Regions from separate parts of the Streptomyces sp. ALB3 genome, predicted to be linked through region 2. Evidence: riboswitches for the same ligand, from Rfam matches in the RefSeq annotation. Region 2 holds a riboswitch; the other holds the start of a gene.

Region 1 (8,281 bases), on a different contig from region 2:
GGGCGGACGGGGTACGCCCGCCGGCCCGGCGCCTTCACCTGCCTTTCAGGGGATGCTGTCGATGAACAGGTGTTACTTGGTGGACGTCATCAGCACGTAGTCGTACATGCCGAGGTACGCGTCCGTGACCGTGACGTTCGCCGCGGAGTCCGGGCGGTAGAGCAGGTTCTTGCGGTAGACGAGCGGAACGAGGGAGGCGTTCTCCATGACCTTCTGGTCGACCTCGCCCCACGCGGCGTTGCGCGCCGTGGTGTCCACCGTGCCGATGCCCTTGACGAGGGCCTCGTTGACGGCCTTGTCGTTCAGCTCCATCAGGTTCGTGCCACCGGACGGCTTGATGGCCGAGCCGTTCACGATCTGGTCCAGGAAGCCGAAGCCGGTCGGCCAGTCGGCGCCCCACTGCATCATCATCATGCCGGCGTTGTTCTTGTGGACCCACGCGGGGACGCCCGCGAAGTCCGTGAAGTACTTGTCCGACGGGAACTGCTTGATCTCGGCGGTGATGCCGATCGCCTTCAGGCTGCCCTGGAGCTGCGTGGCGGCAGTGATCTCGTCAGGACGGTCCGAGCGCGCCGTCAGCGTGGTCTTGAAGCCCTTGGGCTGACCGCACTTGGTCAGGTGCTCCTTCGCCTTGGCGATGTCGCCCTTGCTGCCCTCGGACGGGTACAGGTCGAACTTCTTGTAACCGGCGACGGTCGGCGGGATGACCGTGCTGGCCGGGTCGCCCTTGACCGAGCCGCCGATCGAGTCGATCAGGCTCTGCTTGTCGACCGCGTACTGCACGGCCTTGCGGCACTCGATGTTGTCGAACGGCTTCACGTTGACGTTCAGCGCCATGTACTGAAGGGCGCCGGCGTACGGGTTGTCCGTCTTGGCCTTCTCCGCCGCCTTGACGAGGACCTTGGGCTGCGTCTTGGACTGCAGACCCGTGCCCGCGACGTCAGCGGTGCTCACGTCGTTGAGCAGGTGGTCGTCGACCGTGGTGGGGTTGACGTTGAGCTTCAGCTCGATCTTGTCCGGCAGCGCCTTGCGGATCGGGTCCGTCTTCGGGTCCCACTCCGGGTTGCGGACGAGCGTCGCGCCCTTGCTCTCGTCGTACGCCGAGAACTTGTAGGGGCCGGACGAGACCATCTTCTGGACGTAGCTGGCACCCGTGTCGGCCTTCTGCGGGACCGGAGCGGTCTGCGAGAAGGCGGCGAGGTAGTCCATGTCCGCGAACGGCTTGTTCAGCTTGAAGACGATGGTGTGGTCGTCCGGGGTCTCGATGGACTTGAGGCCCCCGGCGGACTTGTCCTTGTACGGACCCTTGTACTTGTCGCCGCCCTCGAGGTAGGCCTTGAAGTACGTCGGGCCGTTGGACAGGGCCTCCGGCGCGAAGTTGGAGCGCTCGACGGCGTACTTGACGTCCTTCGAGGTGATCTCGGTGCCGTCCTCGAACTTCACGCCCTTGCGGATCGTGTAGGTCCAGGTCTTGGCGTCGGCGCTCGCCTTGCCGAGGCTGGTGGCCAGGTCGGGGACGACCTGGAGGCTCTCCTTGCCGGCGGCCGGCTTGAAGGTCACCAGGGAACGGGCGTACAGGCGGGAGAAGTTCTGCACCCAGCCGTAGTACGTGTTGCCCGGGTCGAGGGAGTCCGGGCCACTGGAGTGCTCGTACGTGACCGTCCCCCCCTTCTTGTCGGTCGCGTTGACGATGCTCGTCAGCGCGGCGTCCGTCTTGGCGTTGCCCCCACCGCCGTTGCTGTCACCGCCCTTGTCACTGCCACTGCAGGCCGACGCGCCGAGCGACACCGCTACGGCCACGGCTATGGCCGCTGCTGTCTTTCTGTTCTGCATGCTGAGGAAAGCCCCCTCGCTAGTCCGGTGCGGCACTGCCGCGATTACTTGCCACGAGGGTCGAGTGCGTCACGCAGCCCGTCCCCCAGCAGATTGAAGGCCAGCACGGTGATGAAGATCGCCATACCGGGGATGACCATGAACATCGGGTCCACCTCGTAGAGGTCGACCGCCTGCGTGAGCATGCCGCCCCAGGACGCCTGCGGAGGCGCGATGCCGACGCCGAGGAACGACAGGGAGGCCTCGAAGAGGATGTTCGTGGGGATCAGCAGCGTCGCGTACACGAGGATCGGCGCGATCAGGTTCGGCAGCAGCTCGCGGAACAGGATGAACGGGCCCCGGGCGCCGAGCGACCTGGCGGCCTCGACGAACTCGCGCTCGCGCAGTGACAGGGTCTGCGCGCGGACGATACGGCCGATGTAGGGCCAGCTGAAGAAGCCGATCACGAAGATCAGGACCGCGATCCGCAGCGTGAGCCCTTCCATCCCGAAGGCGTTGCCCTGGAGGGAGGCGGAGATGGAGATCGCGAAGAGCAGGAGCGGGAAGGCGAGGAAGGTGTCCATCAGCCGGCTGATGAAGCTGTCCACCCAGCCGCCGTAGAACCCGGCCACGACGCCCATGACGACGCCGATGACGACCGAGAGCAGCGTGGAGCCGACGGCGACGACGAGGGAGACCCAGGAGCCTTCCAGGATGCGCGCCAGGATGTCGCGCCCGGTCTGCGGCTCCACTCCGAGGGGGTGGTCCCAACTCATGCCGCCCAGGGCGCCCTTGGGCGCCAGCAGGACGGGGTCGACCAGGCTCTGGTTGAACGCGTTGGGGTCGAGCCCGAGCAGCGACTGCAGCGGCTTGGACAGTACGGCGGTGAGGATCAGCAGCACGACAACGATGCCACCGGCCATCGCGGCCTTGTCCCGCTTGAAGCGCGTCCAGGCGATGCGGCCGAGCGAACGGCCCTCGATCTCCTTGCGCCCGGCGCCTTCCAGCACCGTTTCGGGCCGCGCGTCCGCCCCGGTGGTCTCGATCGGTGCCGTCATTGCGCTGGAGACCCCTCTCGGCCGACGGTGGCCGGCCTGTGACCGCCGCTGTAGCGGCTCTAACAAAAAGTGACAGATGTGATCATGCCCTATCGAACTCGCCTGTTTGAAAAAGGGGTTCGCCGGGCATGGAGGACCTGCTGTGTGGAGTCTTCAACCACTTTGCGATCACCCGCCAGACCTGACGGGGAATGTTTGCATAAACGTGATGCTGCCAAGGGGCTTCCGCTATCCGGACAGCCGTGCTTTCTGAGCGGTGCCGATGGGTACCAACCGGCGATAAGGGACATGGCACGCACCTGCGCCGGAGTCGCCATCAATCGGCTCCCGGGCGGGCGCTCAGCTGACGCTCCGTCAGTATGCGCGCGGGACGGGGCCGGTCGCCGGGGGGTAGCCGTAGCCCGGTGCCGCGGGCGCGGGAGCGTGCGCCTCACGGTCGTAGAAGGGCCGCGAGTTGGCGTTCAGCCACATGGCGACGGGGTCGTACTCGTCGGACAGGGAGACCGTGGAGACGGGCAGCCCGTCGGGGACGACACCGATCGACTGCTGCATCATCGCGCGGACGGCGTCGACGGACGGCCGGCCCGTGTCGTAGAGGTCGAGTCCGATCGCGAGGTAGGGAACGCCGAGCGCCGGCTGCACCCAGGCGCGGCGCAACGCGCGGACGGCGGGGGTGCGGTGGGCGTTCTGCGACAGCAGGGCGTAGAACTGCGGGATCTCGACGGCGGGTTCGGTGAGCCGCAACGGCCCCGCGGGCATCCGGTCGAGGCCGGTGGCGATCCGGCGCAGGTCGAGCCAGGGGATGCCCACGCCACCACCGGGGGCGTGCGGGTTGAGCCAGATGCCCCAGCGGTCGGGGAAGAGGGCGCGGGCGATGTCGCGGCCCGTGGTCACCTCGTGGGCCCTGTTCCAGCCGCTGGCGGAGAGCTCCTGGGCAGAGGTCACGCAGGGGGCGTAACCCAGGCCGTCGACCTCCATGTTGCCGTACTGGGCGTCGGGAGAGCCCGCCGTGCCGTGCCAGAGCAGCATCCAGACCTGGCCCTCCGACAGGGACCGCAGGAGCGCCTCGTAGGTGTCGAGGCGCCCGGGGGTCACCTGGCGAAGTACGTGTTCGACCTCTGCCCGGACTCCCGGCTCCGCACGGGAAGGGGAGACCCCGCCGGCCGCCCCCATGCCTGACGCACTCACCCTGGGTCCCGCCCCTCTTCGATCCGCTGTTCCCGCATGCTCCACCGTGCTGCCGTGCCGCTCCCGGGCCCACGGGGCGGCCTCGTCATCCAACCAGCTTATGCGCAGGGCCCGACACCGGCCCGGCGCCACGTGGCAGCGGGGGCCCCGGTCTCAGTACCCGTCGCGCCGGTAGAACGGGCGCACCTTCTCCAGCATCCAGTCACCCACCGGGTCCTGTGCCACGTCGAGCAGGACGATGTTGACCGGCCAGGGCACCTGGACCCGGCCCAGCGCGCGTCCCAGGGCGTCCAGCGGGACGCTCTGCGCCGCGGCGTCCCACACGGCGAACTCGACGCCGACGAAGAGGACGGGGCTGTCGCCCTCGATGCTGGCCAGCGCCCGGCGCGCGGTGCTCACCACACCGGTCTCCTGGAATTCGGCGGACACCGCGGAGAGGAAGTCGACGGGATCCTCCTTCCAGTCCGGTTCGTACAGCCGCACCCGGCCGCCGCTCGCGGGGCCGTCCAGCGGAGTGCGGCCGGCCCGGCAGAGCTCGGCCACGGCGGGCGGGGGCAGGGGCACCCCGACGGCACCACCCGGGTTGACCGCCACGCCCAGCTGCGGGGGCAGTCCACGGGCGAACTCACGTGCGGGCGCCACCGTGAAGGAGAGGTGGGAGCCGACGCAGCTGAGGAACTGTGCCTCGGAGCTGAAGACGGGGACGTACGCGCCGCCGTCGATGTCGATCGTCGGCAGGTCGAGGTCGGCGCTGTCGGGCCCGCCACCGTTCGGCAGGGGCACCCACACCAGGCTGCGGCCGAGCACCTCGACCAGCCGGCCGCCGGCCCCGGGCACACCGAGCGAGGCGCTGAGCACTTCTTCGAGCTCGTTGGCCGGCCACCCCTGCGCCGGATGCGACGGGGCCTGGGCCTGGGCCGGAATGTCCACGGTGTCTGTATCCCTTTCTCGCCATGCCTGTGCGGCAGAAACCTTAGACCGGCTCGCGCCCCCGAGGCAGTGCCGCGGGCGGGAGCGGCGTCCGGACCCGCCGTACCGTCCAGATTCCGGACAGCCCCCGGGAGGCCCGCGAACTGTGCGTATGCGAACGGTGACCGCCTCCGGGGCGCGCCCGCACCGCCGTCGCGACGGCGGGGAACCGCCTCCCGCCGGAGGCGGCCCACCGGGCCTACTCCTGCGGCAGCCGCGCCTCCGGGAACGAGATCCGGCCGATCGCGGCCGCCGTCTCCCGGTCGAGCAGGACCGCCGAGGCGCAGCCCGGCGGCAGCAGGCCGCTCTCCGTGTCGCGCAGCAGCCGGGCGACCGCGCGCCGGTGCCGGGCGAACGCGTATCCGGAGACACCGCGCCCCCGCTCCCGCTGCCCCTGCCTGGCCACCCGGGGGGTGACGTCGAGCAGGACGAGATGCAGGGCGCTGCCCCGGCGCCCGGCCTCACGGGCCAGCCAGCGGCGCACCCAGGCCTGCGTGCCGCAGTCGTGGACGACGACGGATCCGCCCGATCTCAGAGCCCGCCACAGTCCGGCGTAGTGCGCGGCGCGCACCAGAGGGCGGTAGAGGGCGTACGGAAGTAACCGGGGCAGGGCGGCCGCCCAGCGGTCCCTCGTGTCCTGGGAGTCGATCGCGTGCTCCCGGACCGCCCGGCGGATCAGCGTCGACTTCCCACTGCCGGGCAGCCCCGAGACCACCACCACGTCACCCGCGGCGAAGTCGAGGCCGTCCGCCCCCCGGCCGCCCCCGCCTCGAAGATCACGCACCACCGGAGCGTGCCCGCCCGTCAGCTCCCGGGCGGGCACGCCCGGCTGCTGGGGCATCGCACCGCGCGCCGCCCCCGCGGTAGTCGCGTAGCGCTGCAACGTCATCGCCTTCCCCCTGCCGAGTCACCCACCGACCTGCTCAAGAAGTGTAAAGAAAAGGTAATGCGGCACAACTGCTTCCGTCCCCACGTGTCGGGACCGGTACGGGTCGGCACCGGGACACCCCACTCTCCCCCAATGCGTGCGATGATGACCCCGCCAACTGCATACAGGCCGTTCGAATCCGCGCGGGAGAGTCCCGGTCACCGTGTGCGCCGGGCGCCGAAGGAGCAAGTTCCTCCCTTGAATCTCTCAGGCCCCGTACCGCGTGGATGAGGCAGATCTGAAAAGCGGACCGCTGCGCGGTCCCACCCAAGGTGCAAGCCGACCCTGCCGGAGCTGATCCCGGCAGGACCCTTTCAGGGGCTCTCGGCGAACCTCTCAGGTTCCGATGACAGATGGGGAGGGAACCACACCCCCTGTCGTCATGCCCTGGAGCCATGTCCATGAGCACTGCCCCGAGCACCGCCCCCCGTCGCACCGCCCTCGACGCCCTGCACCGGTCGCTGGGCGCGACCATGACCGACTTCGCCGGCTGGGACATGCCGCTGCGGTACGCCAGCGAGCGCGACGAGCACAACGCGGTCCGCACCCGTGCCGGCCTGTTCGACCTCTCGCACATGGGCGAGATCACCGTCACCGGCCCGCAGGCGGCGGCCTTCCTGAGCTACGCGCTGGTCGGCGACATCGCCACCGTGGGGGTGGGCCGGGCCCGCTACACGATGATCGTCGCGGAGGACGGCGGCATCCTGGACGACCTGATCGTCTACCGCCTGGCGGACACGGAGTACATGGTCGTCGCCAACGCCGGCAACGCCCAGCTCGTCCTGGACACGCTCACCGGGCGCGCCGGGGACTTCGACACCGAGGTACGCGACGACCGCGACGCGTACGCCCTGCTCGCCGTCCAGGGCCCCGACTCCCCCGCCGTACTGAAGTCGGTCACGGACGCCGACCTGGACGGACTGAAGTACTACGCCGGACTCCCCGGAACGGTCGCCGGTGTCCCCGCGCTCATCGCCCGTACCGGCTACACCGGTGAGGACGGCTTCGAGCTCTTCGTGGCCCCCGCCCACGCCGAGCAGCTGTGGAAGGCGCTGACCGAGGCGGGCGCGCCGTACGGCCTCATCCCGTGCGGGCTCTCCTGCCGCGACACGCTCCGCCTGGAGGCGGGCATGCCGCTGTACGGACACGAGCTGACCACGGCGCTGACGCCTTTCGACGCGGGGCTGGGCAGGGTCGTGAAGTTCGGGAAGGAGGGCGACTTCGTCGGGCGCGAGGCGCTGTCCGCCGCGGCCGAGCGGGCCGAGCAGGCCCCGCCCCGCAAGCTGGTCGGCCTGGTCGCCGAGGGCCGCCGGGTGCCGCGCGCCGGTTACCCCGTCGTCGTCGGCGGGGAGGTCGTGGGCGAGGTCACCTCCGGTGCGCCGTCACCGACCCTGGGCAAGCCGATCGCCATGGCCTACGTGGACGCGGCGCACTCCGCGCCCGGCACCCAGGGCGTCGGGGTCGACATCCGGGGCACGCACGAGCCGTACGAGGTCGTGGCTCTTCCCTTCTACAAGCGCCGTAAGTGACGCTGCGCACCGCGCACGTGACGTATTCGTGTCTCACACCGTAAGACCACCGTTCACCACCACTCCCTCGCGTACAGGAGAATTCAGGTCATGAGCAACCCCCAGCAGCTGCGGTACAGCAAGGAGCACGAGTGGCTGTCGGCCCTCGAGGACGGCGTGGCCACGGTCGGTATCACCGAGTTCGCGGCGAACGCGCTCGGTGACGTCGTCTACGCCCAGCTCCCGGAGGTCGGTGACACGGTGACCGCGGGCGAGACCTGCGGTGAGCTGGAGTCGACCAAGTCGGTCAGCGACCTGTACTCGCCGGTGACCGGCGAGGTGACCGCGGCCAACCAGGACGTCGTGGACGACCCGTCGCTGGTGAACTCCGCTCCCTTCGAGGGCGGCTGGCTGTTCAAGGTGCGCGTCGCGGAGGAGCCGAAGGACCTTCTCTCCGCCGACGAGTACACCGCGTTCTCCGGCAACTGAGACCTTAGGGACCCACTGATGTCGCTTCTCAACTCCTCCCTCCACGAGCTGGACCCGGACGTCGCCGCCGCCGTCGACGCCGAGCTCCACCGCCAGCAGTCCACCCTCGAGATGATCGCCTCGGAGAACTTCGCTCCGGTCGCGGTCATGGAGGCGCAGGGCTCCGTCCTCACCAACAAGTACGCCGAGGGCTATCCCGGCCGCCGCTACTACGGCGGTTGCGAGCACGTCGACGTGGTCGAGCAGATCGCGATCGACCGCATCAAGGCGCTCTTCGGCGCCGAGGCCGCGAACGTCCAGCCGCACTCGGGCGCGCAGGCCAACGCCGC
Region 2 (8,281 bases):
ACGCCGAACTGATCCAGCGCTCACCGAACCAGGTCCTCGGGCGTACCCCCTGGTTCCGGAGTTCGGGCGGCCGCACGTCCGTGGCCTGCTGGAACAGCGGCGGCCTCGACTCGCGCCACAGCTCCTTGCCGAAGAGGAAGGGCGAGTTGGCCCCGAGGGCGATCTGCACGGAGGCGACGGCCTGGGCCGCGTTCCAGACGTCCGCGAAGCGGTCCGGTGTCACCTGCAGGTGCAGCTGGACGGATGTGCACGCCGATTCCGGGGCGATCGACGCAGAGGTCGAGACCAGTCGCTCGACACCTTCGATATCGAGGACGAATTCCTCGCCGCGCGCTGCCGCCATTTGATCGTTGAGAAGCGTGTAACGGTCGACGTCCGACAGGTTCGCCGAAACCACGTCGTCCCGTCCGAGCGTCGGCAGGATGCCGATCATCACGATCCCGGCGTCGACCTCCGTCGCCTTCCGGTGGGCATATGCGAGCCCCGTGCGCAGTTCCTCGGCCAGCTGATCGAATACCCGGCCGCTCAGCCGGTGGGGAAGAATATTTACTTCCAGGTTGAACATCCCCAGTTCCGTCTGGAAATCGCGGCTGGCGATGCGCTGGAGCACCTCCGCATTCCGCATCCTCGGCATGCCGTCCGGACCCGCGAGATTCAGCTCGATCTCCAGCCCCATGAGATTCCTCGGCCGATCGAACCTCCGCTCCGACAGGAGCCGCTCCAGCACCTTCAGGCACTGGGTCAGCTTCTCGCGGTACGCCTGCCGATCGGACGGGGCAAAGGCGCCCGCCACGATCTTCTCGCCCATCGGGGGTCCCTCCTCGGGTGGGCGGCCCGCGGCCCAGGCCGCTCGCGTCACGATCGATAATGCCCCGCCGAGATGATCCGTAACGCCCCCACGCCCTACGAGCACCAAGTAGTCTGATGACTGACGCCGGAGGCACATTCCGAAGGCATGAGGCATATGCAGTGTGCGTGATCGAGTCGCACGACGGAAACGCCGACGCGTTTCAGCCTACCGCCGCATAGGGAAAGTACCTGGCGGCAGGCGCCGAGGGCGGCCCGGATCCACATAAAGTGCGCAATTCCAAGACTCAAATCGCCCTTGCGGGCAATACGCGGGACGGCTAGCCGAAACACCGTGTGAACATTTGTCGTATAAACTCTGCGAACGAGGCAGAGAGTTGACGCATCGGCCCGTCCGCCCCGTCACCGGCCTTCCTCTGGCCCCGCACGCCGACAGCGCCGTCTGCACCCGCCCACGCACCACCGTGTCTCCGAAGTGAGAGGCAACCCACTATGCCGCTGCATGTTTCTCCGGCCCCAGCGCCCGCACTGCGCAGCGTTCTCGCGGCACTCGGTTCTCCCACCGCAGTCCGTGAGGCCCATACGCCCGCTCTCCGGTCCGTCCAGGGATCGCTGAGCCCGGAACTTCCCCTTCCCGTCCATGTACTGGACAGGATCGTGCCGAACGAGGCGGCACCGCGCACCCGGCTCGCGGGCTGGCGCTTCCTGATCCGCAGCGGAGAGCGCGTGGTCGCGGCCGCGGACACCATGCTCACCGCCGACGGCTGGACCTTCTCGCACTTCTTCGAGGGGCCCTACATCGTCTCCACCGAACTCGCCCTACGCCAGGCGGAGTCGACGACGACGCCCTACCAGCCGCGGCTGCTGTCGGTGCCCGAGCTCTACATGTTCACCTTGTGGCTGCACCACGACGTCGATGCCGACGCCGGCGGCGGTGTACTCGCACCGACCGATGTGCTGGTCCCCCTGGCGCCGGCCCCTCCGGGGATCACGGCCCACCGCCCGCACCGGGTCGCGGACCTGCTCCCGGTCATGACACTGCGCGTCACCCCGCCCCCGCTCCCCGACCTCCCGGAGGTTCCCGTGGTCCCCGGCCTCCTCGGATCGCCCGCCTGACCCCCGCTCCGTACGTGCGCCCCCGCAGACTCGTCGGCGGGGGCGCACCCCTACCCGTCCGGACTAGTCCGGTCAGGCCACCCCGAACCATCCGAACGGACAGTGCAGTTGCGTCGAACCGTCCGGCCGGGTGATGCGTCATGGGAGGAGAACACCTGCTGCCGCGAAATACCTGCGGAGAGACGCCCGCAGGGCAACACTGGGACCGGACCGACTTGATACGGGGGCGGCCATGAACACTTCGTCCAGCCGCAGGACGCTCGACTCAACGCAGCGAAAGAACCCAGCCATGTGCCAGCACCAGCCACCCTGCCCGACCGCCGACTCCAACGACCGGGAGGCCGCCCGTCTGACGGCGCACCACCCGGAACAGGGCTGGAGTCTGCTGTGCAACGGCGTCCTGCTCTTCGAGGACACCGGTGAGCTGCTCCCGGACGGGCAGATCATCGCGCCGCACCGCTCGCTGAAGAGCGGCCAGGTGAAGGAAGCCGCCTGATCGCGGCGGACGGAACACGGGGGCCGGCCGGAGAGCACTCCGCACCGGCCCCGACGCGTCTTCCGCCTGTCTACTGGTCGTACTCGTCCAGCGGCGGGCAGGAGCAGACCAGGTTGCGGTCACCGAACGCACCGTCGATCCTGCGCACCGGCGGCCAGTACTTGTCCGAGGGCGTGACACCCGACGGGAAGACCGCCTCTTCACGGGTGTAGCCGTGGGCCCAGTCGCCACCGAGCGCCGCGGCCGTGTGCGGGGCGTTGCGCAGCGGGTTGTCGTCCGCGCTCCACTCGCCGGAGGCCACCTTGTCGATCTCGCCGCGGATGGCGATCATCGCGTCGCAGAAACGGTCGATCTCGGCGAGATCCTCGCTCTCCGTCGGCTCGATCATCAGCGTGCCGGCCACCGGGAACGACATGGTCGGTGAGTGGAAGCCGTAGTCGATCAGCCGCTTGGCGATGTCGTCGATGCTGACGCCGGTCGCCTTGGACACCGGACGCAGGTCCACGATGCACTCGTGCGCGACCAGACCGGCCGGGCCGTTGTACAGGACCGGGAAGTGCGGTTCGAGGCGCTTGGCGATGTAGTTGGCCGCGAGCACGGCGACCTGCGTCGCACGCTTGAGCCCTTCGCCCCCCATGAGGCGTACGTAGGCCCACGAGATGGGCAGGATGCCCGCCGAGCCCCACGGAGCGGCCGAGATCGGGCCGACGCCGCTCTCCGGGCCCGCGGCGGGCTGGAGGGGGTGGTTGGGGAGGTAAGGGGCCAGGTGGGCGCGCACGCCGACCGGGCCCACACCCGGGCCGCCGCCGCCGTGCGGGATGCAGAAGGTCTTGTGCAGGTTCAGATGGGAGACGTCTCCACCGAAGTGGCCCGGCTTGGCCAGACCGACCAGGGCGTTGAGGTTGGCGCCGTCCACGTACACCTGGCCGCCGGCGTCGTGCACCTCGCCGCAGATGTCCGCGACGTGCTCCTCGAAGACGCCGTGCGTGGAGGGGTAGGTGATCATGAGTACGGCGAGCTCGTCGCGGTGCTTCGCGATCTTGGCCCGCAGGTCCTCTATGTCGACCTCGCCGTCGTCGGCGGTCTTCACCACGACGACCTTCATGCCGGCCATCACGGCGCTCGCGGCGTTGGTGCCGTGCGCGGAGGACGGGATCAGGCAGACGGTGCGCGCGTGGTCGCCGTTGGCCCGGTGGTAGGCGCGCACGGCCAGCAGCCCGGCGAACTCGCCCTGCGAACCCGCGTTGGGCTGGATGGACACGGCGTCGTAGCCGGTGACCTCGGCGAGACGCTCCTCCAGCTCACGGATGAGGGTGAGGAAGCCCTGCGCCTGCTCGGCCGGAGCGAACGGGTGGAGCGCACCGAATTCGGGCCAGGTGATCGACTCCATCTCGGCGGTCGCGTTGAGCTTCATGGTGCAGGAGCCGAGCGGGATCATGCCCCGGTCCAGCGCGTAGTCGCGGTCGGCGAGCTTGCGCAGGTAGCGCAGCATCGCCGTCTCGGAGCGGTGCTGGTGGAAGACGGGGTGGGTGAGGACGGCATCGGTGCGCAGAAGGCCCCCGGGCAGCGCGTCGGCCGCCTCGGCGTCCAGCGCCTCGATGTCGCCGGCTGCGCCGAAGGCGGCCCAGACGGTGGCGACACGGGCGCGGGTGGTGGTCTCGTCACACGCGACCGAGACGTGGTCGGCGTCGACGAGGCGGAGGTTCACCCCGCGCTCCCGCGCGTCGGCGACCACGTCGGCCGCCTTGCCCGGCACGCGGACGGTGAGGGTGTCGAAGTACGCCTCGTGCACGACCTCCGTGCCCGCGGCCCGCAGCCCCTCGGCCAGGATGGCGGCGAACCGGTGGGTGCGCCGCGCGATCGTACGCAGCCCGTCCGGCCCGTGGTAGACGGCGTACATGCCGGCCATGACGGCGAGCAGCACCTGGGCGGTGCAGATGTTGCTGGTGGCCTTCTCGCGGCGGATGTGCTGCTCGCGGGTCTGCAGGGCCAGCCGGTAGGCCTTGTCGCCGTCCGCGTCGACCGAGACGCCGACGAGCCGGCCGGGCAGGCTGCGGGCGAACTTCTCGCGTACGGCCATGAAGCCGGCGTGCGGTCCGCCGAAGCCCATCGGGACGCCGAAGCGCTGCGTGGTGCCCACGGCGATGTCCGCTCCCAGCTCTCCGGGCGAGGTGAGCAGCGTCAGGGCCAGCAGGTCGGCGGCGACGGACACGATCGCGCCCAGTTCGTGCGCCTGCTCGATGACGGGCCTGATGTCCCGCACGGCACCGGAGGCCCCGGGGTACTGGAGCAGCACACCGAAGACCCCGCGCTCGGCCACCTCCGCGGGAATGCCCTCGGTGAGGTCGGCGACGACGACCTCGACCCCGGTCGGCTCGGCGCGGGTCTCGATCACCGCGATGGTCTGCGGCAGCGTGTCGGCGTCGACCAGGAAGACGCCGTCCTTCACCTTGCCGACCCGTCGCGCCAGCGCCATGGCCTCGGCCGCGGCCGTGCCCTCGTCCAGGAGCGAGGCCCCCGAGGTCGGCAGCCCGGTGAGGTCGGCGACCATCGTCTGGAAGTTCAGGAGGGCCTCGAGACGGCCCTGGGAGATCTCGGGCTGGTACGGCGTGTACGCCGTGTACCAGGCGGGGTTCTCCAGGACGTTGCGCAGGATCACCGGCGGGGTGAAGGTGCCGTAGTAGCCGAGCCCGATCATCGGTGCGAGCACCTGGTTGCGGTCGGCGAGGCTGCGCAGCTCGGCCAGGACCTCGGCCTCGGTGCGGGCACCGGGAAGGTCCAGCGCATCGGCACTCTTGATCACGTCGGGCACCGCGGCGGCGGTGAGCTCGTCCAGGGAGCCGTAGCCGACCTGGGCGAGCATCTTCGCCTGCGCCTCGGCATCGGGCCCGATGTGGCGCTGCTCGAACGGAATGCCCTGCTCCAGCTGGGCGAGCGGAGTGCGACGGGGGGTCATGATGGAGGCCTCCTGGTCTGTCACGACCTGCGAGGGGCGCGCCACGGCGTGGCTGCCCGTACGGCCTCCCCCTCTGTCATCTCGACCTGAGAGCTTCACCGGCACGCCCTGGGGCGTACCGGCTTTCACCGTCGGTGAGGGCGGCGCCCGTCGCGGCACGTGCCGTACGGATACCGCCCTGCTTTCCAGAGTGACCTCGTCCGTGCGGTACGGGGGCCTGAGAGATTCCGGGGAGGAGTTGCTCCTTCGGCGCCGCCGGATCGCTCCGGAGGACTCTCCCGCACAGGGTCAGCAGCCGTGTCCCAGCCTACCAGCGGGCCCGGCGCGGGCTGTCTCGAGTGGCCGACGGTCCGGATCTGGCCTTTCGTAGTGCCTGTGGAGCAGCCGCGACCACTTGACGCAGTCGTGACCAGTGGGAGGCACCGTGCAGGCCGACATCGATCCGCGCAGCCTGATCGGCCGCAAGGCCTTCGACCGTCGAGGTGCCAGGATCGGAACCGTGGACGAGGTCTATCTCGACGACGCCACCGGGGTACCCGAGTGGGCCGCCGTGCGCACCGGTCTCTTCACCAGGGACGCGTTCGTCCCGCTGGAGCCGAGCGAGTTCGTCGACGGATCACTCGTGATCCCCTTCGACCGGTCCCTGATCAAGGACGCGCCCGACTTCGGTGTCGGCCGCCATCTGTCCCCCGAACAGGAACTGCAGTTGTACCGGCACTACGGGCTGGACTCCTCGCCCTCCGCCGGGGCGGGTCCCGACAGGGACTTCGGCAGGCTCGCGGGCCAGGAGGAGTAGTCGACCGCGTCACGCACCAGCGGAAGCGGATCGGCCGGACGCAGCTGCGGATCGTCGACACGGAACGTGCGCACCCGGCCGGGCGGTGACCACGGCTCCTCGAAACGAACGGTGACACGGCCGACGCCGCTGCCCTGCACCCAGCCGTGACCGTGGACGTCGTGCCGTACGTCGTGTCCGGCCTGCCAGCGCCGCGAGGCCGGCTGTTCCCCGCCCTCCGGCGTCTTCGCCGCGCCGTCTCCCTCGTCCGGGGCGGCGGAGGACTCCTCGGCGGCGTGCTCGGCGTCGGCGGCCTGCGCGAAGAGATCCTCCTGCGTGAAGTCCGCAAGCCCTGTGACACCGACGCCGAGCAGCCGCACGCCTCCGGTCGTGTCCACGGCCTCCAGCAGCCGCGCGGCGGCCTCCCTGACCACCGTGGGGTCGTCGGTGGGCCCGCGGAGGGTCTCGGATCTGGTGAGCGTCGAGAAGTCGTAGCGGCGCACCTTGAGGACCACGGTGCGGCCGGAACGCCCCGCGCCCCGCAGCCGTCGCACACACCGGACCGCGAGCCGTTCCACCTCCGTGCGCACGCGCACACGGTCGTGCAGGTCCACGTCGAAGGTGTCCTCGACCGAGACCGATTTGGCGTCCCTCTCGGCGACGACCGGACGGTCGTCGTAGCCCCGCGCCATGCGGTGGAGCGCGACGCCGTGCGCCTTCCCCAGCAGCCGCACGAGCTCCGCCTCACCGGCCTCCACCAGGTGGCTGACGGCGGTCATGCCCGCGCGCCGCAGGTGGTCGCCGGTGGCGGGCCCCACACCCGGGAGGATCCGCACGGACATGGGAGCCAGGAGTTCACGCTCGGTGCCGGGCTCGATCAGCAGCAGACCGTCCGGTTTCGCCTCCTCCGAGGCGATCTTGGCAAGCATCTTGGAGCCGGCCAGACCCACGGAACCGCTGAGTCCGGTGACGCTCCTGATCACGGTCCGCAACTGCTCACCGACCAGGCGCGCGGACGCCGAGTCGTCGGCGACCCCGCCGGCCTCGAGATCGACGAAGGCCTCGTCCAGACTGAGCGGCTCCACGAGCGGTGACAGCCGCCCGAGCAGCTCCATCACCTGGTCGCTCACTGTCCGGTAGAGCGCGAAACGCGGGATCAGGTACGCGGCGTTGGGCGCGAGCCGTCTCGCCTGCGCCATCGGCATCGCCGAGTGCACGCCGAGACGGCGCGCCTCGTAGGAGGCGGTGGCGACCACCCCGCGCATGCCCAGTCCACCGACCACCACCGGCTTGCCACGCAGACTGGGCTTCGCCGCCTGCTCCGCGGAGGCGTAGAAGGCATCCATGTCCAGATGCAGGATGGTGGGCGCGGCTCTCACACGGCCGATGCTGCCCTATGCCACTGACAACCGCTCCGCCCGGCGGGTGCGCCACGCCGCCCGCCCCGGTGTCTCAGCCCGCGCGATTGCGTCGGCGTGCCAGTTCGTCGCCGGGGTTGGGGCCGATCAGGGTCTCCCCCGTGTCGACACGCTCCCCGTGCAGCTGGGACAGTGCCGCGTCGACGTCCCGCCAGACGACACCGACGGCGATCCCGAAGACGCCCTGACCTCCCTGGAGCAGGTTCACGACCTCGTCCGGCGAGGAGCACTCGTAGACCGTGGCGCCGTCACTCATCAGCGTCATCCGCTCGAGGTCGGTGAATCCCCGGGCCCTGAGGTGCTGAACCGTGGTGCGGATGTTCTGCAGCGCGACACCCGTGTCCAGGAAACGCTTGACGATCTTGAGGAGCACCACGTCCCGGAAGCTGTAGAGACGCTGCGTCCCCGACCCGTACGCCGGACGTACGCTCGGTTCCACGAGCCCCGTACGCGCCCAGTAGTCGAGCTGCCGGTAGGTGATCCCGGCCGCCGCACATGCAGTCGGCCCCCGGTAGCCGATCTCCCCTGTCACTGCCACACCGTCCGCTGCCACCACCGCCGGCTGAACCGGCTGTCTGATGGAGTGGTCGGCCGCACTGCCGTGCTGCCGGTACGGCCCACCCTCAGCCGTACCGTCGCCGCTGCTTCTCACGCCGACCTCCGTCCTTGACCTGCCACCTCGAAGGTAGGCAGTCACCAGGGGTGCGTCAACG

Evidence for each region. Region 2 has a riboswitch for glycine ahead of gcvP (aminomethyl-transferring glycine dehydrogenase). Riboswitches for the same ligand answer to the same signal wherever they lie in the genome.
Region 1: it holds a riboswitch for glycine, as region 2 does, so the genes downstream of both, gcvT (glycine cleavage system aminomethyltransferase GcvT) here and gcvP (aminomethyl-transferring glycine dehydrogenase) in region 2, are expected to answer to the same signal.

What each region holds. Positions count from the first base shown of each region.
Region 1 covers NZ_JBISCE010000004.1:64,523-72,803, reverse strand. The annotation lists gene ACHFIV_RS05765 (ABC transporter substrate-binding protein) at 73-1,833, opposite strand; gene ACHFIV_RS05760 (ABC transporter permease) at 1,878-2,870, opposite strand; gene ACHFIV_RS05755 (enhanced serine sensitivity protein SseB C-terminal domain-containing protein) at 3,225-4,058, opposite strand; gene ACHFIV_RS05750 (enhanced serine sensitivity protein SseB) at 4,212-4,988, opposite strand; gene ACHFIV_RS05745 (AAA family ATPase) at 5,227-5,916, opposite strand; glycine riboswitch at 6,090-6,187, shown strand; gene gcvT (glycine cleavage system aminomethyltransferase GcvT) at 6,357-7,484, shown strand; gene gcvH (glycine cleavage system protein GcvH) at 7,575-7,952, shown strand; gene glyA (serine hydroxymethyltransferase) at 7,971-8,281, shown strand, end outside.
Region 2 covers NZ_JBISCE010000031.1:136,142-144,422, forward strand. The annotation lists gene ACHFIV_RS19380 (glutamate-cysteine ligase family protein) at 1-808, opposite strand, end outside; gene ACHFIV_RS19385 (hypothetical protein) at 1,300-1,923, shown strand; gene ACHFIV_RS19390 (DUF5999 family protein) at 2,213-2,419, shown strand; gene gcvP (aminomethyl-transferring glycine dehydrogenase) at 2,490-5,375, opposite strand; glycine riboswitch at 5,571-5,666, opposite strand; gene ACHFIV_RS19400 (PRC-barrel domain-containing protein) at 5,800-6,171, shown strand; gene ACHFIV_RS19405 (DNA polymerase IV) at 6,093-7,529, opposite strand; gene ACHFIV_RS19410 (MerR family transcriptional regulator) at 7,603-8,220, opposite strand.